4 regions of the Streptomyces sp. NPDC085931 genome follow, and region 2 is predicted to be linked to each of the others. Evidence: riboswitches for the same ligand, from Rfam matches in the RefSeq annotation. Region 2 holds a riboswitch; each other region holds the start of a gene.
The links. A riboswitch is a leader RNA that binds a small molecule or an ion and turns the genes downstream of it on or off. The one in region 2 is predicted to bind cobalamin.

Region 1 (7,506 bases), on a different contig from region 2:
GACCATGCGGGCGGGCAGCTCGGGCACCGCGATGCCGTGCCGGGCGAGACGGGCCGGACTCACGCGGATGTCGGCCAGATCGCGGTAGACCAGCCGCAGCGGCTCGCCCGCCGCCGAGAGGACGACCAGGAGGTTCTGGCCGTGCGCCTCGAGGGCCACGCCCAGTTCCAGCAGCCGCAGCCCGACCGTGAGGGCGAGACGGGCGAACCCGGCCAGCCAGGCGGCGGACCGGGGCAGTTCGGTGGTGGCGAGCGCGGCCACCGGCAGCACCCGCTCACCGCCGCCCGCGTACACCTGCGGCGACTGACGCAGCACGGCCGCGAAGTCGGGCGAGCCGGCCGCCGCCGCGCCCAGGGTGCGGGTGACGTGCAGCAGCCCGTCCGTGCGCGCGGCCGGGAGCGCGGCGAAGTCCGACAGCAGCGCGGAGGCGGCGACCGAAGGCAGCGAGATGTCCCGCACCGAGGACGTCAGCCGGGCGCTCAGCGAGGTCTTCACATGCGGCCCGCCGGGCAGGGCGAGCGTCCGCAGGGACATCAGCGGATGCGCCGGACGGCTCACCTCGCACGACCGCTTCAGCACGTGCGCCGCCTGCCAGGGGTGCACCGGCAGCAGCACGCGCCCCCCGTCCCGCAGGTCCTCCGGCCACCCACCGGTGACCAGGCACTCCTCCTCCGGCACCGGCACCAGCCCCAGCTCCACCACCGGCCGGTGCTCCGGCCCGTAGGCCAGCTGTTCGGCGACCGAGAAACCGGGCCGGGAGCGGCAGGTCGGGTGGAACGGGTGCCCGTCGACGATCCGCTGCTCCCACTCCCAGTCCCGCCGCGGCCACGCCCGGCGGTCCTCCTCCTGCCCCGCCCTGGACAGCGCCAGCGAGGCGACGCTGTGCCCGAGTTCGGCCGCGAAGGAGGCCGAGTGCGGCACGCCCAGGCCGGTCATCAGCCGTGCCGGATCGGCGTACTCCGTCCCGTCGAGCCGCACGGCCGTGACATACGCCCCGGTCGCGTACGGATCGGGCAGCGGACCGTGCAGCCGGCGGCCGTCGGCGAGGGACAGGGCCAGCCCGTCCCGGCCCCGCTCCACGCCGGTCACCCAGGGCAGTGGATCATGGGTCAGGCCACGCCACAGGCGGGACAGCACGGCCGCCCGGGCGCCGGGCAGTTCGGCCTCGTAGCGCGGCAGGAGTCCGGGCCGGACGACGGACAGCTCGTCGGCGACCTCGGTCTCGGCGCTGGGGGGACGGTGCACGGGCGGACTCCTCGGGTACGAATAGGGCGTCACAGCGGAATGGCGACGACCGACATACTGATCATCTCCGCCCGGAACGCTGGAAGGACCGTAGGGACGAGTGGAACGCGTGGACCTCATGCCCCCGCCCGCCGACGACGACTCGGCCCACGGTGACGACCCGGCCATCGGCTCTCTCGCCGACGCGTACGCCGCCGTGCCCCTGCTCAACTGCCTGCTGCGCGAGGTCGCCCGGCCGGTGCGCGAGGAGGACGGACACCGCGTCCACCACCTGCCCGGAGCGGACCGCCTGCTGCGCGTGCGCGGCACCCGGCGGCCCGCCGAGCCCGAGATCGAGGCGGCGGGCACCTGGCGGCGCCTCGGCCACGCCGAGCTGGTCGGCCTGGTCGCCGCGGAACTGCGCCGGCGCACCGGCGTGGACAATCCCGGCCTGCCCGCCGAGATGACCGACAGCCGGGACGTGATCGCCGCGCTGCTCGCCGCCCGCGCCGGGGCCACCCCGCCCGAGGACCTCTACCGGCGGTCCGAGCAGTGCCTGCTCACCGGCCACACGCACCACCCCGCCCCCAAGGCCCGCGGCGGCGGCCCCGCCGCGGCCTGGCTGCCGTACGCGCCCGAGGCGTACGCCCGCTTCCCGCTGGTCCTGCTCGGCCTGCGCGAGGACACCGTCGTGGAGGACGGCGACACTACGGCGCTCGACGCCCTCGGCACGGCACCGCCCGGCTACCGGCTGCTCCCGGCCCACCCCTGGCAGCTCGACCTGGCCGCCCGGGAGCTGGCCCCCGCCTTCGCGGACGGCAGACTCCTCCGGCTCGGCACCACGGCCTTCGACACCTGGCCGACGGCCGCGATCCGCACCGTCTACGCCCCCGAGCGGGACCTGTTTTTGAAGTTCAGCCTGGACGTGCGCATCACCAACGACATCCGCCGGCTCTGGCGCCACGACCTGCTCGCCCTGCGCCGGACCGACTCCGCCACGAGCGCGGCCTTCGCGGCGTACGACGGCCCGCCCGGCTGGCTCGGCGACCGCGGGTACCGCACCGCCGGCTTCTCTTTCGAGGCCCTCGCCGTCCTGGTCCGCGACGGCTTCACCGGCCGCCTCGTGCCCGGGGCGACCCCGCTGCTCGCGGCCGCCCTCGTCGAGGGCTTCGACGGCAACCCGCTCGACCGGGTCACCGACCCGGAGCCCTGGTGGGAGGCCTATCTGGCGCACGCCGTGCCCCCGGTCCTGGCGGCCTTCGCAGGCCACGGCGTCGTCGTCGAGGCCCATCTGCAGAACACGCTGGTCGCCGTGGACACGGCCGGCATGCCCGTGCAGGTGCTGTACCGGGACGCCGAGGGCGTCAAGCTGCTGCCGGACGTGGAGCGCGCGGCCGGCTGGGAACGGCTGGTGTACTGCCTGCTCGTCAACCACCTCACCGAGATCGCCGGTGCCCTCGCCGAACGCCGGCCCGGCTTCGACCCCTGGCCCGCCGTCCGCCGCGCACTCGCCCGGCACGACCTGCCGGAGATCCCGGCCTTGCTCGCCTCCCCGACCCTGCCCGCCAAGACGAACCTGCTGCTGCGCTGGACGGGCGCGGACGGCGCCGACGCCCGCTACCTGCCGCTGCCGAACCCGCTCAGGCGGTCCTGACCCCGGCGCGGCCCCGTGGAATGATGACCGGCGACAAGGGCGACGGCGGACGAGGAAGCCGGTGTGAATCCGGCGCGGTCCCGCCACTGTGATCGGCGAGCCGGTCCCGACAGGCCACTGCCCGCAAGCGGGTGGGAAGGCCGGGACCGGCGGCGACCCGAGAGCCAGGAGACTCACGCGGTCGCCTCCTCCACGGACCACCGGGGCGGATCTCCCCGGAGAGAGGGCAGGTGCGGCATGCCCGCGACGCCGGCCGGCGAACCCCTGGACGACCCCCGCGGCGATGCCCCGCCCTGCCGGGTCGTCGTCTGCCGGGACTGCTGCTGCGGCAGCCCCAAGGTGAGAGGCGTCGACCACGCGGCCCAGACCGCGCGCCTGCGCGCGGCGGCGCCGGTGCGGATCTCCGACTGCCTCGACGTCTGCGACCAGGCCAACGTCGTCGTCGTGCAGCCGTCCGCCGCGGGCCGGGCCGCCGGCGCCCGCCCGGTCTGGCTCGGCCTGGTCAACGACCCGGCCGCCACCGAGGACGTCGTGGCCTGGGTGCGGGCCGGCGGCCCGGGCGTCGCCCCGCTGCCGGACATCCTCGGCCTGTACGTCTTCAGCCCGCGGGCGCGACGGGACGGCGACCGCGCCTGACACGGCCTCAGGCCGCCCGCCGGCTCCGGACCAGCAGCCACAGGAAGTACGGCGTGCCGATCACGGCCGTCATCAGACCGGCGCCCAGCTGGGCCGGGGCGATCACGGTCCGGCCCAGCAGGTCGGCCGTGCCGACGAGCGCGGCGCCGAGCAGCACGGCCACCGGCACCACCCGGACGTGCCGCCGGCCCACCAGGGCCCGGGCCGCGTGCGGCGCGACGAGGCCCACGAAGCCGATGGTGCCGGCCGAGGCCACGGCGGTCGCCGCCAGCAGCACGCCCACCACCAGGAAGCCGAGCCGGGCCCGGGGCAGTGCGAGCCCGAGCAGACGCGGGGTGTCCCCGTCCAGCGAGACGAGGTCCAGCTCGGTGCGCCGGGCGACCGCGACGGCCACCCCCAGGGCCAGCACGAGCGCCACGGGCACCACGTCCGCCGTGGTGCGCCCGTACGTCGAACCGGACAGCCAGGTCAGCGCCTTGGTGGCGTTGAACGGGTCGGTCAGCACGATGAGCAGGCTGATCAGGGCCGTCGACCCGGCCGCCACGCCGATGCCGACGAGGACCAGCCGGCTCTGCTGGTAGCCGCCCCGGGCGGCGAGCCCGAAGACGAGGGCGGAGGCCAGGGCCGCACCCGCGAAGGCGGCCCCCGCGACACCCCAGGAACCGGCGGCGGGCACGGTGGTCACCAGCAGCACGGCACCGAGCGCGGCGCCGCCGGAGACGCCCAGCACCCCGGGCTCCGCCAGCGGGTTGCGGGTCACGGCCTGCACCAGCGTGCCGGCCAGGGCGAGCGCGGCACCCGCGCAGAGGGCGGCGAGCACCCGCGGCACCCGGGTGTCCAGGACGAAGGAGACGGTCCGGCCGGCCCGGCCCTGCGCCCAGTTGGCGACGTCGCCGAGCAGGAGCTTGGTGTCGCCCAGCAGGACACCGGCGAGGGCGACGGCCACCACCGCGGCGGCCAGGGTCCCCACCGTGACCAGGAACGCCGTCCGGCCGGGGATGCGCAGCCGGTCCGGTGGCTCCACCCCGGCGGTGTCCCGCAGCCGCAGGGCCGTCGCCACCAGGAACACGGCCCCGACCAGGCTGGTGACGATGCCGGTGGGCACACCCACCGCCGTGTCCGCCGGGATCAGGGACCGCAGCAGCACGTCCGAGCCGAGCACCAGCGCCGCCCCGGCCAGCCCGGCCGCGGGCAGCGCCGCCCGCGCGCGGGTGAAGCCCCGGAACCGGCGGGCCAGCGGACGGACCAGGGCGGGCGCGCAGAGCCCGACGTAGCCGAGCGGACCGGCGAGCGTGACGGCCGCCGCGGACAGCAGCGCCGCCAGCACCACCACCGTGACGCGGGTGGCGTGCACCGGCACGCCGAGACCGCGCGCGGCGTCGTCGCCGAGGGCGAGCGCGTCGACCCGGCGGGCGACCAGCAGCAGCCCGGCGAGCCCCACCAGGGCGACGGGCAGCATCTGCAGGACACCGTCGAAACCGTTCTGGCCGATGCTGCCCTGGTTCCACTGGTAGAGGCCCTCCGTCTGCTGCGGGAACAGCAGCAGCAGCCCTTCCGTCAGGGAGTTCAGGCCCAGCGCGAGCGCGGTGCCGGCCAGGACCAGCCGTACGGTGCCGGTGCCGAGGCCGGACAGGGCGAGCACCACGGCCGCGGCCACCAGCCCGCCCGCGAAGGCCACGCCCGAGGAGGCCAGCAGGGGCAGGGAGACGCCGGTGGCGCCGACCAGTCCGAGCGCCAGGTACGAACCGGCGTTGACCGCGAGGGTGTCGGGCGAGGCGAGCACGTTGCGGCTGACGGCCTGCAGGACGGCGCCCGCGATGCCGAGGACGACGCCGACCAGGATCCCGGCGGCCATGCGCGGCAGCCGGGAGGCGATCACCACCGAGGCGTCGCCCGGATCGGCCTGCCCGGTCAGGGCCTTGAGCACCTGCGCCGGTCCGACGGCGGCGGTGCCCTGGGTGATGTCGGCGACCGCGAGGGCGGCGACGAGGAGGACGAGCCCGGCCGTCACCGCGGCCGCGCCCGTCCGGGACGCGGCCGCCGTGGGACGGACGGCGGGGGGCGCTTCGGTGACGGCCATGGCGGGCGTTACTTCGTCAGCGCTGCGACGAGGGCGTCGATGTACGCCTCCATCGAGCCGGGACCGCCGAACATCCAGATGCCGTCGGGCAGCCGGTGCACGTCGCCGGCCTTGACGAACGGCAGGGAGCTCCACACGGCGTTCTTCTTCAGCTGCCCGGCGAACGGGTTGCTGGCCTTGTCGCCGTCGTTGCCGATGTAGGCGAACGCGGTGTCCTTCGGCAGGGCGGTCAGGCCCTCGACGTCGGTGGTGCCCAGGCCGTAGGCCGGGTCGCCCTTGACCTTCCAGGCGTTCTTCAGGCCGAGCTTTTCGTTGACGGAGCCGATGAGCGAGCCGCTGGTGTACGGACGGATGGAGACCTGGTTGGACGTCACGTAGCCGTCCGCGAAGGCGACGGAGCTGCCGCCGAGCTCGGCATCGGCGAGGGTCTTGCGGCCCGCGGCGACCTTGGCGTCGAAGCTCTCGCGGGCGGCCTCGGCCCTGTCGGTGGTGCCGGTGGCCTTCGCGATCAGGTCGAGGTTCTCGAACATCTGCCCGATCTGGTCGGCGGCATCGGCCGACTTGATCTCCAGGACCGGCGCGATCTTCCGCAGCTGCTTCACGGCCGCGTCCGGCAGGTCGGAGCTGGCCACGATCAGGTCGGGGGAGAGCGAGGCGATGGTGTCCATGCTCGGCTCGCCGCGGGTGCCGATGTCCTTGGGCTCGTTCTTCAGCGGGACGGCGCTGTCCCAGGTCTTGTAGCCCTTGACGTCGGCCACGCCCACGGGGTCGACGCCGAGGGTGATCAGGCTCTCGACCTCGTTCCACTCGGTGGCCACGACCTTCTTCGCCGGGCCGTCCAGCTTCACCTTCGCGCCGGTGGAGTCGGTGAGGCTGATCGCCCCGGTGGTCTTCTCCGGGCTGTCGGCGGCCGGCTCGGTGGTGCCGCAGGCGGCGAGGGTGAGCGCCGCGGCGGTGGTGGTGGCCGCGGTGAGCAGGAGACGTCTCATGAGGTGGTGCCGAGCCTTTCGCTTCGGGTGGTGCGGGTGTGGTGGCGGCCGATCGGACGGGTCCGCAGCCGGCCGGTGAGGGGGTCGGTGTCGACGTCGATCCGGATGCCGTAGACGGCCGTGAGCCGTTCCGGCGTCAGGACGTCCTCGGGCCGGCCGTCGGCGACGATGCGGCCCGCTTCGAGCAGGGTGATCCGGTCGGCGAGGGCCGCCGCCTGGTCGAGGTCGTGCAGGACGACGCCCACGGCGATCCCGTGGTCGTCGGCCAGGTCGCGGACGAGGTCGAGCAGCTCGATCTGGTACCGCAGGTCGAGATAGGTGGTGGGCTCGTCCAGCAGCAGCACGCCGGTCTCCTGCGCCAGGCAGCTCGCGAGCCAGACGCGCTGCAGCTGCCCGCCGGAGAGGTGGTCGGCGCCGCGCCCGGCCAGCTCCGTCACCCCGGTCAGTGCCAGTGCCCGCTCGACGGCGGCCGAGGCGTCCGCGTCGGGGCGGCCGAACCGGCCCCGGTAGGGGTAGCGGCCGAACTCGACGAGGTCGCGCACGGTCAGCCCGCTGGGCGTGGGCCGTCCCTGGGTCAGCAGGGCCACGTGCCGGGCGAACTCCCGGGCCGACAGGGCCAGGCCGTCGATGTCGCCGTCGATCCGCAGTCCGGCCCGGCGGGCCCGCTGCAAGCGGGCGACCGTGCGCAGCAGCGTCGACTTCCCACTGCCGTTGGGGCCGACCAGGACGGTGACCTCACCGGGCCGCAGCGTGATCGCCGCGCCGTGCACGACGTCCACACCGTCGTACGACACGGTCACGTCCGTGGCCGACAGTTCATGCCCGCGCAGACGTCGTCCGCCCGCGGGCTCCTCACCAGATCTCACGAGAGCGAAGGTTAGCCTAACCTAACCGCAGGTCGAGAGGGGGGTACCCGGTCCTCA
Region 2 (7,506 bases):
GACGGCCATCTGCGCCGGCTCGTGGACGAGGCGCTGAACGTGGCGGACCACCGGATCGCCGACCGTCCCCCGCACGACTGAGTCAGGACCGCGCGGCGCGTCGTAGGACTGAGTCAGGACCGCGCGGCCGTCGCACGACCGAGTCCATAGCGCGTGGCCGTCGCACGACCGAGTCAGTATCGTGCGGCCGTCGCACGACAAGTCAGTAGCGTGCGGCCGTCCCCAGGTACTGCTCGGCGAAGGCGGCCGCCGCCGCGGGCGAGGTGAACAGGCGGCGCAGCCGGGCCAGCGTGGTGCCCGCGCGGAACGGATCACCCGCCGCCGTGCCGTGGTACACCTCGGACAGCCACTGCGAGAACTCCTGGTAGTCCCACACGCGCCGCAGACAGGCCCGGGCATAGCCGGCCAGGCCGCCGCCCTCGCCCCGGGTCAGCCGGTCCACCAGCGCGTCACCCAGCAGGAAGGCGTCGTGCAGGGCGAGGTTCATGCCCTTGGCGGCGATGGGCGCGACCAGATGGGCCGCGTCACCGGCCAGGAAGAGCCGGCCGTGCACCATCGGCTCGACCACGTAGTCGTGCATGTCCAGCACACGCTTCTCGATCAGCCGCCCCTCCGTCAGCGGCGGCGCGCCGGACGCCCCGAGCCGCTCCCGGAGCTCCGCCCAGACCCGCTCGTGCGGCCAGTTCTCCGGGTCGTCGCCCGGCGGGCACTGCAGGTAGTAGCGGGTCACCTCCGGGCTGCGCGGCATCTGGCCGGCGAACCCGCGGGCGTGACAGCCGAACAGCACGCAGTCCGCGGACGGCGGGGCCTCGGCGAGCAGGGCCAGCCAGCCGATGCCGTAGTCGTGCCGGGCGATCCGGACCCGGTCCGGGGGCAGCGACGCCCGGGTCACCCCGCGCGCCCCGTCGCACCCGGCGACGAACTCCGTGCGCACGACCTGCCGTTCGCCCGTGTCCGGGCAGGCGTACGACACCGAGGGCCGGTCGGAGTCGAGGTCGTGCAACCGTACGTCCCGGACGCCGAAGACGATCCGGCCGCCGCGCACTTCGGCGTACTCGCGGACCAGGTCCGTCACCAGCAACGGCTGCGGGTAGACGAAGTGATGGCTGCCCGTCAGCTCGCCGTAGGAGAAGCGGTAGCGCTCCCCGTCGAAGCGGAACTCGCACGCGGTGTGCAGTTCCGCCCGGTCCAGCAGATTGCGGGCGAGGCCCCGCTTCTCCAGCCCCCGTACGGCCCACTCCTCGATGACCCCGGCCCGGGGCCGCTGTTCGATGAACTTGCGCGTCTCGGTCTCCAGGACCAGGCAGTCCACCCCGGCGGCCTGCAGGATGTTGCCGACGGTCAGACCGGCGGGGCCGGCGCCCACGATGACGACCGGAACGCGTTGCGGGGCGCCGGAGTCGGCAGGCGGCGGTGGCTGGGTCATGCCGCTCATTATGGAGGCCCCCGCCCGGGGACGGGCACGTTCGGGGCGCCCGTCCGGGGAGCGCCTCAGGAACCCTGCGCGCCGCCCCGGCCGAGCCGCGGGATCTCGATCGCCGGGCAGCGGTCCATCACCATCTCCAAGCCCGCGGCCCGGGTCCGCTCGAAAGCCGCCTCGTCGACGACGCCCAGCTGGAACCAGACGCCCTCGGCGCCCTTGGCGACCGCCTCGTCCGCGACGGCTCCGGCCAGCTCGCTGTTGACGAAGACGTCCACGACGTCCACGTCGAAGGGGATGTCCGCCAGGCTCGCGTACCCCTGCTCGCCGTGCACCGGCTCGGCCTTCGGATGCACCGGCACGACCCGCTTGCCGTAGCGCTGGAGCACGGCCGCGACGCCGTACGCCGCGCGCTGCCGGTTGGACGACAGGCCCACCACGGCCCAGGTGTCGCCGAGCTCGTCGAGAATCCTGCGGACCGTTGCGTCGTCGCCGTACACCGGCGGCCTCCTCGGAACGTCGTGGCTGAACTGCTGTCCGGGCAACGACGCGGGGCGCGCGCTGATTCCCCGCGAACCGCCGTGATAGCTTGCCGAGGCCAGTCGAACCCATGTACGTGGGTCAGGGAATCCGGTGGAAATCCGGAACTGACGCGCAGCGGTGAGGGGGACGGGCGGGGCCTCGGCCACTGGACTCCGGCACGGACGTCCGGGAAGGCGCTCCGCTCCGGGTGAACCCGAGTCCGAAGACCTGCTGGCGGCCCCCGCGGCCGGTGCGCGGCGGGGGAGCACCGTACGACCGGGCTCCGCGATCGGGCCCTCGACGACTGAGGACTGGTTCCCCGTGCCCCTCGCCCCACCCGCCCGTGCCGCCGTGCTGCTCGCGGCCGGCTCCCTGCTCCTGACCGGCTGCGGCGACGCCGAGCCCGCCCCAGCGAAGGCCGCCGCGGCCACCCTCGTCAACTGCGGCCACGAGGTGCGGGTCGGCGCCCCGCCCCGGCACGCCGTCTCCCTCGACCAGGGCAGCACCGAGATCCTGCTCCCCCTCGGCCTCGCCGACCGCCTCGCGGGCACGGCCACCTGGACCGACCCCGTGCTGAAGGGACTGGAGAAGGACAACGCGCGCGTGCCGCGCATCGCCGACGGCACCCCCTCCTTCGAGCGGGTCCTGGACGCGGACCCGGACTTCGTCACCGCCTCCTTCGTCTCCACCCTCGGCCAGGGCGGCGTCGCCACACGCGAGCAGTTCGAAAAGCTCGGCGTCCCGACCTACGTCTCCCCGTCCGACTGCGCCGGCAAGGACAACTCGGGCGGCGGTGACGGCGCCCGCGACAAGGCTCTCGGCATGGACGCGGTCTACGGGGAAGTGCGCGACCTCGCGGCCGTCTTCGGCGTGAAGGAGCGCGGCGACGAGCTCGTGGCCTCCCTCCGGCAGCGGATGGAGAAGGCCACCGCGGGGGTCGACGCCTCCGACGTGACCCTCCTGTACTGGTTCGCCAACTCCGAGTCGCCCTACATGGCGGGCTGTTGCGGGGCGCCCGGCATCATCACCCGCTCCCTCGGCGCGAGGAACGTCTTCGACGACACACACCAGGAGTGGCCGCAGATCAACTGGGAGACGGTCGCCGACCGCGACCCCGACGTCCTCGTCATCGGCGACCTGACCCGCACGTCGCAGACCGCCGAGTCGGCCGCGAAGAAGATCGCCTTCCTGGAGTCCAACCCGGCCACGAAGAACATGGACGCCGTCCGGCACAAGCGGTACGTGCTGCTCAGCGGCCAGGCCATGAACCCGACCATCCGCACGGTGGAGGGCGTGGAGCGCGTCGCCGCCGGGCTGCGCCGGTTCGGCCTGGTGAAGTGACCGCCCCGGGCCTTCCGGACGCCGGGGCCCGGTCCCGCCGCGGGGCCGGGCTCGCCCTGGGCGCGGCCGGGGCTGTCGCACTCGCCGCCTCCCTCGCGATCGCCATCACCATCGGCCCCGCCGACATCGGGGTCGGTGACGTGTGGTCCGTGGTGGCCGCCCATCTCGGCCTCGGCCATTCCGGCCTGACACCGATCCGGGACGGCATCGTCTGGCAGCTGCGGCTGCCGCGCACCCTGCTCGCCGCCGTCTGCGGAGCCGGACTCGCCGTGTGCGGGGCGGTGATGCAGTCGCTGCTGCGCAACCCGCTCGCCGACCCCTTCGTGCTCGGGGTCTCCTCGGGCGCCTCCACCGGCGCGGTCCTCGTCGTCGTGCTCGGCGCGGGCGGCGGTGCCGTCTCCGTCTCCGCGGGCGCCTTCATCGGGGCGCTGGTCTCCTTCGCGCTGGTCCTGCTGCTCAGCCACACCCTGGGCGGCAGCACCGACCGGGTGGTCCTCGCCGGGGTCGCCGCCATGCAGCTGTTCTCGGCGCTCACGTCCTTCGTGGTGATGACCTCCGCCGACGCCGAGACGACCCGGGGCGTGCTGTTCTGGCTCCTGGGCTCCCTCGGCGGCGTCGGCTGGACCGACGTGTGGCTGTGCCTGGCGGTGCTGGCCGTGGCCCTGGTGGTGTGCCTCGCCTACGCCCGTACCCTCGACGCCTTCGCCTTCGGCCAGGACGCGGCGGCCGCGCTCGGGGTGTCCGTGGCCCGCACCCGCCTGGTGCTGCTGTGCGTCACGGCCCTGCTCACGGCCGCGCTGGTCAGCTCGGCCGGCGCGATCGGCTTCGTCGGGCTGGTCCTGCCGCACGCCGCCCGGGCGCTGGCCGGGCCCGGGCACGCCCGGCTGCTGCCGGTCACGGCGCTGGCCGGTGCGGTGTTCCTGGTGTGGGTGGACACGCTGGCCCGGACCGTCCTGGATCCCCGGGAGGTGCCGGTGGGCGTGGTGACCTCGCTGATCGGGGTCCCGGCGTTCGTGGCCGTGCTGTACCGGACCCGGAGGACGCGGTGAGCGGGACGGGAGCGGGAGCGGGGGCCGCCGACCGCCGGGCCGGGCGCAGCGCGGGTGAGGCGCGGGGCGAAGGGCTCGAGCGGGCCGGGCTCCCTGACGGGGTGCCAGGTGAGAGGGCTGAGCGGGATGAGAGGGCTGAGCGGGCCGGCTGTCAGGGCGACGGGCTGCGGGCCGAGCGGGTCGGGCGTCGGACCGACGGACGCCTCATCCTCGACGGTGTCGTCCTCGCGCCGGAGCCCGGCTCCACCCTCGGCGTGCTCGGCCCCAACGGCTCCGGCAAGTCCACGCTCCTGCGGCTGCTGGCCGGACTGCTCGCCCCGACCGCGGGGGTCGTCACCCTCGACGGCACACCGCTGGGCGACCTGCCCCGCCGTACCGTGGCCCGCCGCCTCGCCGTCGTCGAGCAGCAGTCGGACACCCAGGCCGACCTGACGGTGGAGGACGTCGTACGGCTGGGCCGCATCCCGCACCGGCGGGCCTGGACACCCGCCTCGGCGGACGACGAGCGTGCCGTGCGGGCCGCCCTGGAGCGCACCGGCCTCGCCGATCGCGCCGGCCGGCGCTGGCACACCCTCTCCGGTGGCGAGCGCCAGCGCGTCCAGATCGCCCGCGCGCTCGCCCAGGAGCCCCGCGAACTCCTCCTGGACGAGCCCACCAACCACCTCGACATCCACCACCAGCTCGGCCTGCTCGCCCTGGTCGCGCGGCTGCCGGTCACCACCGTGGTCGCCCTGCACGACCTCAACCTCGCGGCGATGTACTGCGACCGGGTCGTCGTGCTGTGCGCGGGGCGGGTCGTCGCGGGCGGGACACCGGCGGACGTCCTCACCGAGGAGCTGATCGCCGAGGTGTACGGGGTGCGGGCCGCCGTCCACCCGGACGGCCCCGAGGGGCGCCCCCACGTGCGGTTCCTGGGCACGCTGGACTGAGCGACGGCTCACTCCGTGGCGGGACGGGTGGGCCGAGGTGACCGGAAAACGGCGCGCATGACTGCGCGGGCGGGCCCGCCCGCCTACGCTCGCCTCGTGCTGCGCATCATCGACGCCCGTACCGGCGAGCCGGCCGCCGCCGCCCCGGCCCGCCGGGGCCTGACGCGCGTGGAGGTGCACGCGTCCGGCTCCGAACCGACGGACCTGCGGGTGCTGCTGGTCGCGGACCTGCTCGTGCGGGCCCTGGAGATCGGCGGCACACCCGTGTGGGCCCTGCTGACCGGCGGTCACCGCCAGGCCGAGCTGCGGGCCCGGGCCGCGGCCCTCGGCATCCGTCTCTTCGAGGACAGCCACGATGTCGGCGCGGGGCTCGGTGAGGCCCAGGTCGTCCACGTGGCGGCCGAGGGCGGCCCGGCACCGGACGGCCTGCGCATCGCCGTGGCACCGGTACGACCGGACCCGCCCGGCCCTCTCCGCCTGGTCGGGCCATCCGGCCCGTTCGGCTCCCTCGGCTCCTCCGACGCGTCCGTACGGCCGGGCCCGGCCGACCCGCTCGGCCCCTCCGGCCTGCCCGACCCCTCCGGCGAGGCCCGCCTCACCGACGAGGCCGGTCCCTCCGACGCGGCCGGCCCCGCCGACCCCGCCGCTGTGCGGCTCGCCCTGTTCGCGCGGCATCACAGCGTCGGCGTCCGGCTGGACGGGGCCGCGCTGGGCGAGGCACGTACCACCCTCGCCCGCTGGCGCGCGGCGGTCGCCCGGTGGGCCCGGCGGCCGTCGCGACCCGTCCCCGACGACGTGCGGGCCCGGCTGCGCGACGCCTGGGAGGACGACCTCGACGTGCCCGGGGTGCTGGAGGTCCTGCGCCGGGTGGAGAGCGACCCGGAACTGCCGGACGGCGCCCGCTTCGAGACCTACGCCCACGCCGACCGGCTCCTCGGCCTCGACCTCACCCGCGACCTGGGAAGCTCCTGATGATCGAACGTGCCGGAACCGGTCCGCTGCGCCGCCTGGTCGTGCTGCGGCACGCCAAGTCCGCCTGGCCCGTGGACGTCGCCGACCACGAACGGCCCCTGGCCCCCCGCGGCCGCCGCGACGCCCCCGCCGCCGGACGGGCCCTGGCCGAGGCCGACTGCCTGCCCGACCTCGCCCTGTGCTCCACCGCCGTACGCGCCCGCCGCACCTGGGGGCTGGCCGCCGCCGAGTGGGGCACGCCCCCGCCGGTCCGCCACGACCGGCGCCTGTACGCCGCCGGGCCCGCCGGTCTGCTGGCCGTCGCGCGGGAGGTGCCCGCCGAGGTGGAGACGCTGCTGCTGATCGGCCACAACCCCGGCCTCGAGGAACTGGTCCTCGCCCTGGCGCGCGACGGCCTCGACGACACCCTGGAACGGGTCCGCACCAAGTTCCCCACCTCGGCGATCGCCGTCCTGTCCTGGCGCGGCGCGACCTGGCGGGACCTCGGGCCCGGCACGGCGCTGCTGACGTCCGTGACCGTGCCCCGAGGCGCGCGGAAGTAGCCCCGGGCTCGCGCATAGGCTGGCCCGATGCAGGACGAATACCGCACGGTCGCCCGCGCGGGCGTGCACGAGACCGAGGTCAACCGCTCCCGCTTCCTGTGCTCCCTCGCACCGGCGGCCACCGAGCAGGAGGCCCAGGCGTTCGTCGCCGCGGTCCGCAAGGAGCACGCCGACGCCACCCACAACTGCTGGGCCTACGTCATCGGCGCCGACGCCTCCGTGCAGAAGGCGAGCGACGACGGCGAACCCGGCGGCACCGCCGGCGTCCCCATGCTCCAGATGCTGCTGCGCCGCGACATGCGGTACGTCGTCGCGGTCGTCACCCGCTACTACGGCGGGGTCAAACTCGGCGCGGGCGGTCTCATCCGCGCGTACGGCGGGGCGGTCGGCGAGGCCCTGGACGCCCTCGGCACGCGCACCCGCCGCAGGTTCCGCCTCGCCACGGTCACCGTCGACCACCAGCGGGCCGGGAAGCTGGAGAATGAGCTGCGCGCCACCGGACGCGAGGTCCGGGACGTGCGCTACGGCGAGGCGGTCACCATCGAGATCGCCCTTCCGGACGCCGACGTCCAGCCGTTCCGGGCCTGGCTCGCCGACGTGACCTCCGGCACGGCGGGGTTCGAGGCGGGCGGCGAGGCCTACGGGGACGCCTGACGTTCCGCCCCGAAGCGGTCATAACGGTCGCTTTCGTGGCGGGAGATGACGGTCGATACGGGAGTAACCGCCCGTGC
Region 3 (7,506 bases), on a different contig from region 2:
CGTCGATGCGCGGCCGGCCCAGCTCCGCCAGCGGGATCACCTCGAACCCGGTCACCCGGCGCGAGGCGTCGTCCCACACCGGCCGGCAGCCCAGCAGCGCCAGGATCTCGGCGATGTCGTCGCCCTGGGTGCGCATGGCGGAGGTGCCCCACACCGTCAGGCCGACGGACTTCGGATACTCCCCGGTGTCCTGGAGATAGCGCTGCACCAGCGAGTCCGCGAGCGACTGCCCGACCTCCCAGCTGAGCCGGGACGGAATGGCCTTGGGGTCGACGGAGTAGAAGTTCCGGCCCGTCGGCAGCACGTTGACCAGACCGCGGGTGGGCGAGCCGGACGGACCGGCCGGGACGTAGCCGCCGTCCAGGGCCCGCAGGATGTGCCCGATCTCGTCGGTGGTCTTCTCCAGCCGGGGCACGACCTCGGCGCAGGCGAACTCCAGCACGGCGACGGCCGCGGGCAGTTCGGTGCCGAGGACCTCCCGCACCAGCGGCGCGCTCTCGGCGACCGCCCAGCCGCGCTCCTCCATGCCCTCCGCGATCCGCCGGCACAGCTGCTCCAGCAGGTCGATCGCGTCGGCGGCGCTGCGGGCGGGGCCGTCGACCAGGTCCGTCAGCTCGACGGGCACCTTCACCGGGGCGCCCGGCTCGGCCAGCAGCTCCTTCTCCACCAGCCCGAAGTGCTCCGCCAGCGCCGCCCGGAGCCCGGGCAGCGCGTTGGCCCGGCCGCCCCACACCTGCGAGGCGCGCAGCACGGCCAGCACCAGGTTGACGCGCGCCTCGCCGACCGGGCCGCCGCCCAGGATGTGCAGGCCGTCGCGGATCTGCACGTCCTTGATCTCGCACAGGTAGCCGTCGATGTGCATGACGAACTCGTCGAACGCCTCGTCGTCCGGCTGCTCGTCGACGTGCAGGTCGTGGTGGAGCTCGGCCGCCTTGACGAGGGTCCAGATCTGCGCGCGCACGGCCGGGGCCTTGGCCGGGTCCAGGTCGGAGACGAGCGCGTACTCGTCGAGGAGCTGTTCCAGCTTGGCCAGGTCGCCGTAGGTGTCGGCGCGGGCCATCGGCGGCACGAGGTGGTCGACGACCGTGGCGTGGCCGCGGCGCTTGGCCTGGGTGCCCTCGCCCGGGTCGTTGACGATGAACGGGTAGACCAGCGGCAGGTCACCGAGGACGGCGTCCGGGGCGCAGCCGCCGCTGAGCCCGAGGCCCTTGCCGGGCAGCCACTCCATGGTGCCGTGCTTGCCCATGTGCACGATCGCGTCGGCGCCGAAACTGTGCTCCAGCCAGCGGTAGGCCGCCATGTAGTGGTGCGAGGGCGGCATGTCCGGGTCGTGGTAGATCGCGATCGGGTTCTCGCCGAAGCCGCGCGGCGGCTGGATCATCACCACGACGTTCCCGAACTGCAGGGACGCCAGCACGATGTCGTCCCCGTCGACGTACAACGAACCCGGCGGTTCGCCCCACGCCTCGGTCATGGCGTCCCTCAGCTCCCGGTCGAGCTTCTCGAACCAGGCCCGGTAGTCCGCCAGCGGCACCCGCGCGGGCGCCGAGGCGAGCTGCTCCTCCGTCAGCCACTCCACGTCGTGCCCGCCGGCCTCGATCAGCCGGTGGATCAGCTCGTCGCCGTTGTCCGGGTAGCCCTCGACGGCGTACCCGGCCTCCCGCAGCGCGTCCAGCACCCGCACCGCCGAGGCCGGCGTGTCGAGCCCGACCGCGTTGCCGACCCGCGAGTGCTTGGTCGGGTACGCGGTGAAGACCAGCGCGAGCTTCTTCTCCGCGTTCGCCTTGTGCTTCAGCCGGGCGTGCCGTACGGCGATGCCGGCGACCCGGGCGGCCCGCTCCGGGTCGGCGACGTACACGGGCACCTCGTCCGGGCCCTGCTCCTTGAAGGAGAACGGCACGGTGGTCAGGCGCCCGTCGAACTCCGGGATCGCCACCTGCATCGCGGCGTCCATGGGGGACAGGGCGGCGTCCGACTCCTCCCAGGCCTGCCGCGAGGACGTCAGGCACAGCCCCTGCAGCACCGGGACGTTCATCCCGGCCAGCGCGCCGATGTCCCAGGCCTCCTCGTCACCGCCCGCCGAGGCCTGCGAGGCGTGCGTGCCGCCGGCGGCCAGGACGGTGGCGACCAGGGCGTCCGCCCGGCCCAGGATCTCGTACAGCCCCTCGTCGGCGCCGCGCAGCGAACCGCAGTACACGGGCAGCGCGTTGGCGCCGTGGGCCTCGATCGCGTCGCACAGGGTGTCCACGAAGGCGGTGTTGCCGCTCAGTTCGTGAGCCCGGTAGAAGAGCACCCCGACGGTCGGGCGGCCCGCGTGGTGCGCCCGCTCGCCGTGCACCCCGTACTCGGGCATCTTGCGCGGCGCGGCGAAGCCCTCACCGGTGAGCAGCACGGTGTCGGACAGGAAGCGGGCCAGCTCGGTGAGGTTCTCCGGCCCGCCCTCCACGAGGTACTTCAGCGCCTCGGCGACGACCCCGGCGGGCACGGACGACTCGGCCATCAGCTCCGCGTCCGGCACGGCCTCGCCGCCCAGCAGCACGGTGGGGATCCCGGAGGCCTTCAGCGCGGCCAGCCCGTCCTCCCAGGACCGCTTGCCGCCGAGCAGCCGCACCACGGCGAGGTCCGCGCCGTCCAACAGCGCCGGCAGCTCCTCGCGCACGTCCACGCGGGTCGGATTGCCGATCCGGTACGTGGCACCCGTGGCGGCCCGGGCCGCCAGCAGGTCCGTGTCGGCGGTCGACAACAACAACACAGTGCTCATGCGGGTGCTCCCGGTGGGATGAAGGGCAGTCCTTGCGGTGCGCCGGACTCGATGAGCCGCCACAGCGCGTCCGTGTCCGCGTGCTGTTCGATCAGGTCGCCGAGCCGGTCGAGCTGCTCCTCGCGCAGCGCGGCGAACGAGGTGTCCGGAGCCGGCACGAAACGGCGGCCCGCGGCGGCCGCCACCTCGCGCAGGAACGCCCGCCGGAAGCCGTCCGACTCCAGTGAGCCGTGCCAGTGGGTGCCCCAGGTCTGGCCGACCCGGCAGCCGTCCAGGAAGGCCTCACCACCGGTGACGTCGGCGACCCCGTGGTGGATCTCGTAGCCCTCGACACGTTCGCCGAGGGCCTCGCCCGCCGGCCGGGTGAGGGTCTTCTCGCGGGCGAACCGCACCCGCACGGGCAGGATCCCGAGCCCGTCGACGTGGCCCCGGCGGCTCTCCACGTCGTCCTCGATGTGCTCGCCGAGGAGCTGGAAGCCGCCGCAGACGCCGAGCACCGGACGCTGCTCGGCGGCCCTGCGGACCAGGGCGTCGGCGAGCCCCCGCTCGCGCAGCCAGTCCAGCGCCCGTACCGTGCCGCGGGTGCCGGGCACCACGACGAGGTCGGCGTCGGCCAGTTCCTCCGGCCGGTCCACGAACCGCACCACGACGCCCGGTTCGGCGGCCAGGGCGTCCACGTCGGTGAAGTTGGACATCAGCGGCACGGCGCACACGGCGACGCGCAGCACGTCCTCGCCGACGGGCGGCGCGACGTTCGACTCGCGGACCGTCCCGCGCAGCGACACGCGCAGCCCGTCCTCCTCGTCGATCCCCAGCCCGTGCCGGAACGGCAGCACGCCGTAGGTGCGCCGCCCGGTCAGCCCGTGCAGCATGTCCAGGCCCGGTTCCAGCAGGGAGACGTCCCCGCGGAACTTGTTGACCAGGAACCCGGCGACGCACTCCTGGTCCTCGCGGGACAGCAGCGCCACCGTGCCGAAGAACGAGGCGAAGACACCGCCCCGGTCGATGTCGCCGACGACGAGCACGGGCAGCCCGGCGTTGCGGGCGATGCCCATGTTGACGATGTCGGTCCGCCGCAGGTTGATCTCGGCGGGAGAACCGGCCCCCTCACAGATCACCGCGTCATACGTGCCCCGCAACTGCTCCAGGCAGTCCAGCACCGTCCCGAGCAGCCGCTGCTGCCGCCCGCCGTGGTAGCCGCGCGCGCTCATCTCCCCGACCGGCTTGCCCAGCAGCACGACCTGACTGCTCTGCTCGCCTCCGGGCTTGAGCAGCACGGGGTTCATCAGCGCGGTCGGCTCGACGCGGCAGGCCTGCGCCTGCATGGCCTGCGCCCGCCCGATCTCGGCGCCCTCCCGCGTCACGAAGGAGTTGAGGGACATGTTCTGCGCCTTGAAGGGCGCGACCTTGACGCCCTGGCGCACCAGCCACCGGCAGATCCCGGCCGTCACGACGCTCTTGCCCGCGTCGGAGGTGGTCCCGGCGACGAGAAGCCCACCGCTCATGACGTACGCCCCTTCGTGATGTGGCGCGCGGCGGCACAGACGCCGAGCGCGAGCCAGCCGACGCGCCGGGACAGCCGCACGGCCCGTTCGACGTCCCCGACGCCGACGCCCCGCCCCGGCGCGTTGAGGACGGGCCGGTGCTCCACCCGCCCGCCGTAGGACAGGGTCCCGCCCAGCCGCACCCCGAGCGCCCCGGCGAACGAGGCCTCCACGGGACCGGCGTTGGGGCTCGGATGCCGCGCCGCGTCCGCCCGCCAGGCACGCACGGCACCGCGCGGGTCCGGCCCGGCCAGCGCCGCCAGGACAGCCGTCAGCCGCGCCCCCGGCCACCCCATGACGTCGTCCAGCCGTGCGGAGGCCCACCCGAAGCGGCGGTGACGGGCCGACTTGTGCCCGACCATGGCGTCCAGGGTGTTGGCGGCCCGGAACCCGAGCAGCCCCGGCACCCCGCCCAGGGCCCCCCACACCAGCGCCCCCACGACCGCGTCGGAGGTGTTCTCGGCGACGGACTCGACCACGGCCCGGGCGATGCCGTCGGCGTCCAGGGCCTGCGGGTCGCGCCCGCACAGATGGGGCAGCCGCGCCCGGGCCGCCTCCACGTCGCCCGCCTCCAGGGCCCCGGCGACGGCCCGCGCCTCGCGGGCGAGCGAAGTCCCCCCGACGACGGCCCAGGTGGCGGCACCGGTGAGCGCGACGGAGGCGACGGCGGAAGGGCGTACGGCACGCTCGGCGACGGCCCCGAGGGCGACGGCTCCTCCCACGCACACCGCGGTGTGCAGCGCGCCCCACCCGCGGTGGTCCCGCCACACCACTCGTTCCACGGCAGCCGCGGCCCGCCCGAACACGGCGACCGGATGCCCTCGGCGGGGATCGCCGAGCAGCAGGTCACCGATCAGGCCGGCGGCGGCACCGTACGCGAAGACGCGACCGGCACCCATGGGGTCAGCCGCCCAACGGGGCGGGCAGGGGTGGGGTGCTGAACCTCGGTCGGCAGCCGCGCATGGCGATACGTGTCCTCACTCAGGGTGTCCGCGCCCTGGTTCGACGTGACCGGCGGTGAGAGTTCCTGGCTCCCGGGGGATGGCTACCCCGGTGACAGTGGCGGGACCGCGCCGGACTCACACCGGCTTCCTCTCCTGCCGCCGTACTGGCCCCGGAAGTCCACCACGGGCGCGAACCGCCGTCAACTTGCCCTTGACCTGCGAGGGGAGAGTGTGGAGAACCCCACACCGCCCCCTTCGCGCACACGACGACCGGGCGGCACGGGAGCGAGGTCCCGTGCCGCCCGGCGGACACGCTGTGCGGTCGGGCCGTCAGGCCACGATCAGGTAGATGCCGTACCCCACGGCCGCGGCGCACGCGGCGAAGCACGCGTACGCGCCCGTCACCGCCAGGCCCGCGGACCCGCCCTGCGCCACCGCCCGTTCGCGGCGCGACAGACCGGTGATGCCGAGGGTGAACAGGGCCACGAGGGCCACGGTGACCACGAGGCTGACGCCGAAGACGGAGCCGAGGGCCGCCCAGTCGATCTTCATCTCTGCTTCTTCCTTGCTAGCCGGTGGGCGGGGTCAGACCGTGGTGGTCGTGGAGGGCGTCCGCTCGGCGGTCGCCTGCGCCGGGATCGGCGGCACGTCGGAACTCGGGCCCACCGGCGGCGGCGTCACCGCGGCCATCGCCGCGGTCACCACGCCGGCCGGCTCCTCGTCGGCTTCGGCGCCGGTGTCGTTGACGTTGGTGTGGTCGACGACCTCGCGCCGGGAGACCTTCCAGATCGCCGCCGAGGAGGCGACGAGGAAGACGGCCACCACGGCGGTGCCCCAGGCGCCGAAGCCGGTGACGTACTCGGCGAGCGCGCCCACCAGGGCGGCCGCCGGCAGGGTCAGGCCCCAGGCGACGAACATCCGCGTCGCGGTCGACCAGCGGACGACACCGCCCTTGCGGCCGAGGCCCGCGCCCATCACCGAGCCGGACACGGAGTGGGTGGTGGACAGGGAGAAGCCGAGGTGCGAGGAGGCCAGGATGACCGTGGCCGCGCTGGTCTGGGCGGCGAAGCCCTGCTGCGGCTGGAGGTCGGTCAGGCCTTTGCCCATGGTCCGGATGATGCGCCAGCCGCCCAGGTAGGTGCCGAGCGCGATCGCGACGCCCGCGGAGAGGATGACCCACAGGGGCGGGTCGGAGTCGGGGGCGACGGCGCCGCCGGCGACCAGGGCCAGGGTGATGACACCCATCGTCTTCTGCGCGTCGTTGGTGCCGTGCGCCAGGGAGACCAGGCCCGCCGAGGCGATCTGGCCGGCCCGGTAGCCCTTCTCGGACGCCTTGCCGTCGGCCTTGCGGCCCAGGGAGTACGTCAGCCGCGTGGCCAGCATCGCCGCGATGCCCGCGACCAGCGGGGCGGCGATCGCCGGGATGAGCACCTTGGTCACCAGCACGTCGCCGTGCACCGCGCCGACGCCCGCCGAGGCGATCGTGGCGCCGATCAGACCGCCCATGAGGGCGTGCGAGGAGCTGGACGGCAGGCCGACCAGCCACGTCAGCAGGTTCCACAGGATCGCGCCGACCAGGGCGGCGAAGATGACTTCGGGACGGATGCCGGCCTCGTCGACGAGGCCCTTGGAGATCGTGTTGGCGACTTCGACGGACAGGAAGGCGCCGACCAGGTTCAGGACCGCGGACATGGCGACCGCGACCTTCGGTCGCATGGCGCCCGTGGAAATGGTCGTGGCCATCGCGTTCGCGGTGTCGTGGAAACCGTTCGTGAAATCGAACGCGAGTGCGGTTACCACCACAATCGCGAGGATCAGCGAGAAGCTTTCCATTTACCCAGGCAATCGTTCGAGGTCATTGGCTGGACGAACGTAAGTAACCCGAGTGAACGGAAGATGAACTGGGAGGGGCGCATGGGTGTCCACAACAGGGGTTTGACGTTCCGCCTTGCTGTGAGGCTCCCCACGCCCTCGCGACCTAGGCTCCCCGCACCCCCCTCTTCAGCCGATCGAGTGACCGGATGAGCACGCTCCGTCACCCCGGCCGCCCGGCCGGGCCGCGGCGGCATCGCATACGACCCGTTCGCCGGTGCGCCGGGCGGCCGCCTGGCAGGATCGCCGCATGGCTGAACAGCGAGACGACGAGCGGAACCCGCGGGAGGTCCGGGGCGGGCGAGAGGGCGCGGGGAAGCGCCGGAGCGTCCGCCCCGAGGAGGCCCGCGCCTGGGAGGACCTCGTCGCGACGGCCCGCCGCACG
Region 4 (7,506 bases), on a different contig from region 2:
CTGATCTACATCGTCATCGCGGTGGCGATCATCTACATCCCGATCAAGCTGGGCGGTTTCGACGACATCTTCGCCAAGGCGGGCGACGCGTTCAGCCAGACCAACCCGGCGACGGGTGCGCCGCGCGGTGCGCTGACGCCGCCGGAGACGGGCCAGTGGACGTACGCCACGCTGGCGCTGGGCTCCGCCCTGGCGCTGTTCATGTACCCGCACTCCATCACGGCGACGCTGTCCTCCAAGAGCCGTGAGGTGATCCGCCGCAACACCACGATCCTGCCGCTGTACTCGCTGATGCTGGGTCTGCTGGCGCTGCTCGGGTTCATGGCGATCGCGGCCGGCATCAAGGTGCAGAACGGGCAGCTGGCGATTCCGCAGCTGTTCGAGACGATGTTCCCGGACTGGTTCGCGGGCGTGGCGTTCGCGGCGATCGGCATCGGCGCGCTGGTGCCGGCGGCCATCATGTCCATCGCGGCCGCGAACCTCTTCACGCGCAACATCTACAAGGACTTCATCAAGCCGGACGCGACGCCCGAGCAGGAGACCAAGGTCTCCAAGCTGGTGTCCCTGCTGGTGAAGGTGGGCGCGCTGGCCTTCGTCCTCACCATGGACAAGACGGTCGCCATCAACTTCCAGCTGCTGGGCGGCATCTGGATCCTGCAGACCTTCCCGGCCCTGGTCGGCGGCCTGTTCACCCGCTGGTTCCACCGCTGGGCGCTGCTCGCGGGCTGGGCGGTCGGCATGGTCTACGGCACGGTCGCCGCGTACGGCGTCGCCTCGCCCACGCAGAAGCACTTCGGCGGGTCCTCCAAGGAGATCCCCGGCATCGGCGAGATCGGCTACATCGGCCTCACGGCGTTCGTGCTGAACGTGGTGGTGACGGTGGTCCTGACGTTCGTCCTCAAGGCCCTGAAGGCCCCCGACGGCATCGACGAGACCAAGCCGGAGGACTACACGGCGGACGCGGGCGACCCGGGGGTGCAGGTGGAGCTGCCGCCGGCCACGGCCGGTTCCTCGCACTGACCTCCGGGGCGCCCGGCACCGCGCCCCGCACGACGAACGACCCGCAGCGGGCCGCCGTGAGACACCTCGCGGCGGCCCGCCGTCGTTCGCCCGCGGTCCCTCGCCCGGCGCCGGTGCCACGCCCGGTGAAGATCGCGGTGAAGATCACTCTGCACACCCGCCGGCTGACCCTCTGAAACCAGTGCGACACAACATCTGGGGGTGGTCTCCGAACCCGGCACAAGATGTATGCTCATGCTCGCTGTCGCCGCAGGGGAATCCGGTGCGAATCCGGAACTGTCCCGCAACGGTGTACCCATGCCCTTATAGGCGCATGGGCGTCAGTCCGAGGACCTGCCGACGGCGCACCCGGCCACCCGGCCGGTGTGCCTGACGTCCGGGCCTCGTGGAATGGGCCGGTGGACGCGACGCCGCGTGCGCTCGTGTGCTGCCCCCTGCCCTCGACGAGGCCCCGTGCCGAGCGAGGGAGAGCCCCACGTGACCATCGCGCCAGCCGATCCGGTCTCAGCCGCCGACGAAACCGCGGAAGAAGCGCACGACGCCTCCGGTGCCGCCCTGTTGCGGACCCTCACCGAGCTGACCGCCGACCTCCCCGACGCCGACCCGGGCCGGGTCGCCGCCGCCGCCCTGCGCGGCCGGTCCGCGCGGGCGGACGAGACGGAGTTGCGCGAGCTGGCGACCGAGGCGGCCGCCGGTCTCATCTCCGAGGACCCCGCCTACTCCCGGCTGGCCGCCCGGCTGCTGACCGTCTCCATCCGCGCCGAGGCCGCCTCCCAGGGCGTCACGTCCTTCACGGAGTCGGTCGCCGTCGGCCACCGCGAGGGGCTCATCGCCGACCGCACCGCCGACTTCGTCCGGCTCCACGCGGCCCGGCTGGACGCCCTGATCGACACCGCCGCCGACGACCGCTTCGGCTACTTCGGCCTGCGCACGCTGCACAGCCGCTACCTGCTGCGCCACCCCATCACCCGCAAGGTGATCGAGACGCCCCAGCACTTCATGCTGCGCGTGGCGAGCGGCCTCGCCGAGGACGACACCGCACGGGCGGTGGACGAGGTCGCGGCGCTCTACCGGCTGATGAGCCGCCTCGACTACCTCCCCTCCTCCCCCACGCTCTTCAACTCCGGCACCCGGCACCCCCAGATGTCGTCCTGCTACCTCCTCGACTCCCCCAAGGACGAGCTGGACTCCATCTACGACCGCTACCACCAGGTCGCCCGCCTGTCGAAGCACGCCGGCGGCATCGGCATCGCCTACTCCCGCGTCCGGGCCCGGGGTTCGCTGATCCGCGGCACCAACGGCCACTCCAACGGGATCGTGCCGTTCCTGAAGACCCTCGACGCCTCGGTCGCCGCGGTGAACCAGGGCGGCCGCCGCAAGGGCGCCGCCGCGGTCTACCTGGAGACGTGGCACTCCGACATCGAGGAGTTCCTGGAGCTGCGCGACAACACCGGCGAGGACGCCCGCCGTACGCACAACCTGAACCTGGCGCACTGGGTGCCGGACGAGTTCATGCGGCGGGTGAACGCCGACGCGCAGTGGTCGCTGTTCTCCCCCGCGGACGTGCCCGAGCTGGTGGACCTGTGGGGCGAGGAGTTCGACGCCGCCTACCGGGCCGCCGAGGCGAAGGGCCTGGCGCGCAAGACGCTGCCCGCGCGCGAGCTGTACGGCCGGATGATGCGCACCCTGGCGCAGACCGGCAACGGCTGGATGACCTTCAAGGACGCCGCCAACCGCACCGCCAACCAGACCGCCGAGCCGGGCCACGTGGTGCACTCCTCCAACCTCTGCACGGAGATCCTGGAGGTCACCAGCGACGGGGAGACGGCAGTCTGCAACCTGGGCTCGGTCAACCTCGGCGCGTTCGTGGCCGACGGGGACATCGACTGGGAGCGGCTGGACGCGACCGTCCGCACGGCCGTGACGTTCCTCGACCGGGTCGTCGACATCAACTTCTACCCGACCGAGCAGGCGGGCCGCTCCAACGCCCGCTGGCGCCCGGTCGGCCTCGGCGCGATGGGCCTGCAGGACGTCTTCTTCCAGCTGCGCCTGCCCTTCGACTCGCCCGAGGCGAAGGCCCTGTCCACCCGGATCGCCGAGCGGATCATGCTCGCCGCCTACGAGGCCTCCGCCGACCTGGCCGAGCGCAGCGGCCCGCTGCCCGCGTGGGAGAAGACCCGCACGGCCCGGGGCGTGCTGCACCCCGACCACTACGACGTGGAGCTGACCTGGCCGGAGCGCTGGGCGGCCCTGCGCGAGCGGATCGCCACGACCGGCCTGCGCAACGCGCTGCTCCTGGCCATCGCGCCCACGGCCACCATCGCCTCCATCGCGGGCGTCTACGAGTGCATCGAGCCGCAGGTGTCCAACCTGTTCAAGCGCGAGACGCTCTCGGGCGAGTTCCTCCAGGTCAACTCCTACCTGGTGGAGGAGCTGAAGCGGCTCGGCGTGTGGGACGCCCGCACCCGCGAGGCCCTGCGCGAGGCCAACGGCTCGGTGCAGGACTTCGCCTGGATCCCCGAGGACGTCCGCGCGCTCTACCGCACGGCCTGGGAGATCCCGCAGCGCGGCCTGATCGACATGGCGGCGGCCAGGACCCCCTTCCTGGACCAGTCCCAGTCCCTGAACCTCTTCCTGGAGACGCCGACCATCGGAAAGCTCTCCTCGATGTACGCCTACGCCTGGAAGTCCGGGCTGAAGACCACGTACTACCTGCGCTCGCGCCCGGCGACCCGGATCGCCCGCGCCGCCCGCGCCACCGTCCCCGTGCAGGCCACCCCGGACCCCGAAGCGGTCGCCTGCTCCCTGGAAAACCCCGAGTCCTGCGAGGCCTGCCAGTAATGAGCACCCAGAACCTTCTCGACCCCGGCTTCGAGCTGACGCTGCGCCCGATGCGCTACCCGGACTTCTACGAGCGCTACCGGGACGCCATCAAGAACACCTGGACCGTGGAGGAGGTCGACCTCCACTCGGACGTCGCCGACCTCGGCAGGCTCTCCCCCGAGGAGCAGCACCTCATCGGCCGGCTGGTGGCGTTCTTCGCGACGGGCGACTCGATCGTCGCGAACAACCTGGTGCTGACGCTGTACAAGCACATCAACTCCCCCGAGGCGCGGCTCTATCTGAGCCGTCAGCTCTTCGAGGAGGCCGTGCACGTCCAGTTCTACCTGACGCTGCTCGACACCTACCTGCCCGACCCGGAGGACCGGGCGGCGGCCTTCGCGGCGGTGGAGAACATCCCGTCCATCCGCGAGAAGGCGGAGTTCTGCTTCAGGTGGATGGACTCGGTCGAGAAGCTGGACCGGCTGGAGTCACAGGCGGACCGCCGCCGCTTCCTGCTCAACCTGATCTGCTTCGCGGCCTGCATCGAGGGCCTGTTCTTCTACGGCGCCTTCGCCTACGTCTACTGGTTCCGCAGCCGCGGCCTGCTGCACGGCCTGGCCACCGGCACCAACTGGGTGTTCCGCGACGAGACGATGCACATGTCGTTCGCGTTCGACGTGGTCGACACCGTCCGCAAGGAGGAGCCGGAGCTGTTCGACGACCGGCTCCGGCAGGAGGTGACGGACATGCTCCGGGAGGCCGTCGAGGCCGAGCTGCAGTTCGCGCGCGACCTGTGCGGTGACGGCCTGCCGGGCATGAACACCGAGTCGATGCGGCAGTACCTGGAGTGCGTCGCCGACCAGCGGCTGACCCGCCTGGGCTTCGCTCCGGTGTACGGCTCGGAGAACCCCTTCTCCTTCATGGAGCTGCAGGGGGTTCAGGAGCTGACCAACTTCTTCGAGCGGCGGCCCTCCGCGTACCAGGTGGCGGTGGAGGGCACCGTCGACCTGGACGAGGACTTCTGAGCCGGAGCGTCCCCGCGGGCCTCCTGGGCCTCCCGGATCTGCCGGTCGATGCGCCTGTCGTGCATCAGGCCGAGCACGGACGGGAGGACCAGGAGGACCAGCGTCCCGAGTACGAAGACCATGGCGATGAGTGTCTGAGTCTGGTTCGTGTCCATGGACACCACTGTCGCTCCGAATGGTCCTTACCGTCAGTGGCAGTACTGCCGCAGACCCTCGAATTACTGCCAACGGTGCGGCACACTGGACGCATGCTGCAGAACGTGGCCGTCGCCCTGCTCGACGGTGTGACCCCCTTCGAACTCGGCGTGGTGTGCGAGGTCTTCGGCACCGACCGCAGCGACGACGGCCTGCCGGTGTACGACTTCGCCGTCGCCTCGGCCGAGGGCCCCGCCCTGCGCATGGCCTCGGGCTTGTCACTCCAGGTCGAGCACGGCCTGGAGCGGCTGGAGACGGCCGACCTCATCGCCGTCCCGGCCGGGGACGGCTACTCCACGCGCACCTTCCCGCCGGAGCTGCTGGACGCCCTGCGCCGCGCCGTGGACCGCGGCGCCCGGGTGCTCAGCGTCTGCTCCGGCGTCTTCGTGCTGGCCGCTGCCGGCCTGCTGGACGACCGGCGCTGCACGGTGCACTGGAAGCACGCCCGCGAGCTGGCCCTGCGCTACCCGCGGGTGGCCGTCGAGCCGGACGTGCTCTACGTCGACGAGGACCCGGTGATCACCTCCGCGGGCACCGCCGCCGGCATCGACGCCTGCCTCCACCTGGTCCGCAAGGAGCAGGGCTCCGAGGTCGCCAACAAGATCGCCCGGCGGATGGTGGTGCCGCCGCATCGCGACGGCGGCCAGGCCCAGTACATCGAGCGCCCGCTGCCGCACCCGGAGGCCGACACGATCGGCGAGGTGCTGGCGTGGATGGAGCGCCACCTCGACGAGGAGGTGACCGTCGAGCAGCTCGCCGCCCACGCCCACATGTCCCCGCGCACGTTCGCCCGCCGCTTCCAGCAGGAGACGGGTACGACTCCCTACCGCTGGGTGCTGCGCCAGCGGGTGCTGCTGGCCCAGCGGCTGCTGGAGGCGACGGACGAGACGATGGACGCGATCGCCGGCCGGACGGGGTTCGGCAACGCGGCCACGCTGCGCCACCACTTCGTCCGGGCGGTCGGGACCACGCCGAACGCCTACCGGCGCACCTTCAGGGGCACCGAGGCGGCCTGAGGACGGAAGGCCTCACCTCGCCACCGGCCGCACCCGCAGGTCGTGCGGCCGCAGCGTGATGCCGACGCGTGTGCTGTCGTTCGAGCCCGCCACCTGCTCGAAGCGGTACTTGGTGGCCAGCGCCGCCGTGATCAGCGTCAGCTGTGCCATCGAGAAATGGTCGCTCGGGCACTTGCGGTTGCCCGTGCTGAACGGGCTCATCGCGTGCTTCGGGATCGCCTTGGCCCGCTCCGGCAGCCAGCGGTCCGGGTCGAACTCCAGATTCCGCTCGTACGACTTGGCGTCGCGCTGGATGGCGTACGGACTGTAGACGATGTCCGCTCCGGCCGGAATGCGGTATCCGCCGAGTTCCGTGTCCCGTACCGCCCGGCGCGTGAGAATCCACACCGCCGGACTCAAACGCATGGACTCGACCACGACATTGTTGGTGTGCCTGAGCTCACGGACGTCGGCGAATGCCACCGGCCTCCCACCGGTGACGGCTTGCACTTCGTCTCGTACCCGGTCGGCGTGTTCAGGGTGTTCCGCGAGCATATGCAGCAACCACATGATCGTGGACGCCACGGTTTCGCTGCCCGGGGTGAGGATCGCTACGACCTGATCGTGGATCTCCTGTTCCCCGATGGGGTCGCCATTCTCGTCCTTCGCCTCCAGCAATGCCGTCAGCAAATCGTCCGGCTTTTGACCGCTTGCACGGCGCTCGGCGACGATCTCGTCGACCAGGAGATGCAAATCGGCCAGAGCCCGGTTGAATTCGCGGTTGGCCGGGAGCGGAAGGTTGTAGAGCGGTCCGAGCGGGACCACCATCCGCCGGTACATCCCGCGGAAGACGGTGGCCAGGGCGACGCACAGCCGCTCCGCCCGCTCGTCCATGAAGTCGCCGCGCAGCAGGCAGCGGGCCGCGATGCGCACGGCCACCCGGAAGGACTCGGAGGTGCAGTCCACGGTCTCGCCGGGCTGCCAGCGCTCGGTGAGCGCATGGGCCTCCTCCTCCATGATGGGCCCGTAGGCGGGGATGGCGTCGAGCCGGAAGGCGGGCTGGATGGTGCGCCGCTGGCGGCGGTGGCGCGGGCCGTTGGCCGTGGCCACGCCCTCCTTGCCGAGCAGGCCCTCCAGGGACTCCCACAGCGGTCCGGCGATGATGAAGTCGTTGCTCAGCGCCAGCGCGCCCGTGAGGGCCGGGGTGGTCACGGCGTAGACCGTCTTCGGGCCCAGCTTCAGCCGGACCACCTCGCCGTGGTCGCGCAGCCGGGACATGAACGCCAGCGGGTCGCGCGCCAGCTTCCAGCCGTGCCCGAGGACGGGGACCGCGCCGCCGGCCCGGGGCGGCTCGCGCAGCTCCGCAGCCAGGGGCGCTTCAGGCTTCACAGACTCGACGGTCATTTCTCACCTGCCGCTTCGTTGTTGACGTACGGGGGCGTGGACCG

Region 1: another riboswitch for cobalamin. It lies ahead of ACIGAN_RS01435 ((2Fe-2S) ferredoxin domain-containing protein); the one in region 2 lies ahead of ACIGAN_RS24365 (ABC transporter substrate-binding protein).
Region 3: another riboswitch for cobalamin. It lies ahead of ACIGAN_RS20500 (cobalamin biosynthesis protein); the one in region 2 lies ahead of ACIGAN_RS24365 (ABC transporter substrate-binding protein).
Region 4: another riboswitch for cobalamin. It lies ahead of ACIGAN_RS11675 (ribonucleoside-diphosphate reductase subunit alpha); the one in region 2 lies ahead of ACIGAN_RS24365 (ABC transporter substrate-binding protein).

Annotation. Positions count from the first base shown of each region.
Region 1 covers NZ_JBITSK010000001.1:336,551-344,056, reverse strand. Annotated here, with positions in the region: gene ACIGAN_RS01445 (IucA/IucC family protein) at 1-1,245, opposite strand, end outside; gene ACIGAN_RS01440 (IucA/IucC family protein) at 1,346-2,878, shown strand; cobalamin riboswitch at 2,928-3,053, shown strand; gene ACIGAN_RS01435 ((2Fe-2S) ferredoxin domain-containing protein) at 3,116-3,514, shown strand; gene ACIGAN_RS01430 (iron ABC transporter permease) at 3,522-5,594, opposite strand; gene ACIGAN_RS01425 (ABC transporter substrate-binding protein) at 5,603-6,583, opposite strand; gene ACIGAN_RS01420 (ABC transporter ATP-binding protein) at 6,580-7,449, opposite strand; gene ACIGAN_RS01415 (MSMEG_1061 family FMN-dependent PPOX-type flavoprotein) at 7,504-7,506, opposite strand, start outside.
Region 2 covers NZ_JBITSK010000012.1:5,360-12,865, forward strand. Annotated here, with positions in the region: gene ACIGAN_RS24350 (ArsR/SmtB family transcription factor) at 1-81, shown strand, start outside; gene ACIGAN_RS24355 (4-hydroxybenzoate 3-monooxygenase) at 203-1,426, opposite strand; gene ACIGAN_RS24360 (CoA-binding protein) at 1,492-1,920, opposite strand; cobalamin riboswitch at 2,003-2,193, shown strand; gene ACIGAN_RS24365 (ABC transporter substrate-binding protein) at 2,264-3,283, shown strand; gene ACIGAN_RS24370 (FecCD family ABC transporter permease) at 3,280-4,332, shown strand; gene ACIGAN_RS24375 (ABC transporter ATP-binding protein) at 4,434-5,261, shown strand; gene ACIGAN_RS24380 (hypothetical protein) at 5,319-6,233, shown strand; gene ACIGAN_RS24385 (SixA phosphatase family protein) at 6,233-6,775, shown strand; gene ACIGAN_RS24390 (YigZ family protein) at 6,803-7,429, shown strand.
Region 3 covers NZ_JBITSK010000009.1:55,932-63,437, reverse strand. Annotated here, with positions in the region: gene cobN (cobaltochelatase subunit CobN) at 1-2,761, opposite strand, end outside; gene ACIGAN_RS20505 (cobyric acid synthase) at 2,758-4,266, opposite strand; gene ACIGAN_RS20500 (cobalamin biosynthesis protein) at 4,263-5,204, opposite strand; cobalamin riboswitch at 5,304-5,463, opposite strand; gene ACIGAN_RS20495 (hypothetical protein) at 5,580-5,801, opposite strand; gene ACIGAN_RS20490 (inorganic phosphate transporter) at 5,835-7,082, opposite strand; gene ACIGAN_RS20485 (class II aldolase/adducin family protein) at 7,372-7,506, shown strand, end outside.
Region 4 covers NZ_JBITSK010000005.1:102,738-110,243, reverse strand. Annotated here, with positions in the region: gene mctP (monocarboxylate uptake permease MctP) at 1-1,020, shown strand, start outside; cobalamin riboswitch at 1,206-1,376, shown strand; gene ACIGAN_RS11675 (ribonucleoside-diphosphate reductase subunit alpha) at 1,498-3,861, shown strand; gene ACIGAN_RS11670 (ribonucleotide-diphosphate reductase subunit beta) at 3,861-4,868, shown strand; gene ACIGAN_RS11665 (hypothetical protein) at 4,781-5,023, opposite strand; gene ACIGAN_RS11660 (GlxA family transcriptional regulator) at 5,117-6,079, shown strand; gene ACIGAN_RS11655 (bifunctional albaflavenone monooxygenase/terpene synthase) at 6,092-7,462, opposite strand; gene cyc1 (epi-isozizaene synthase) at 7,459-7,506, opposite strand, start outside.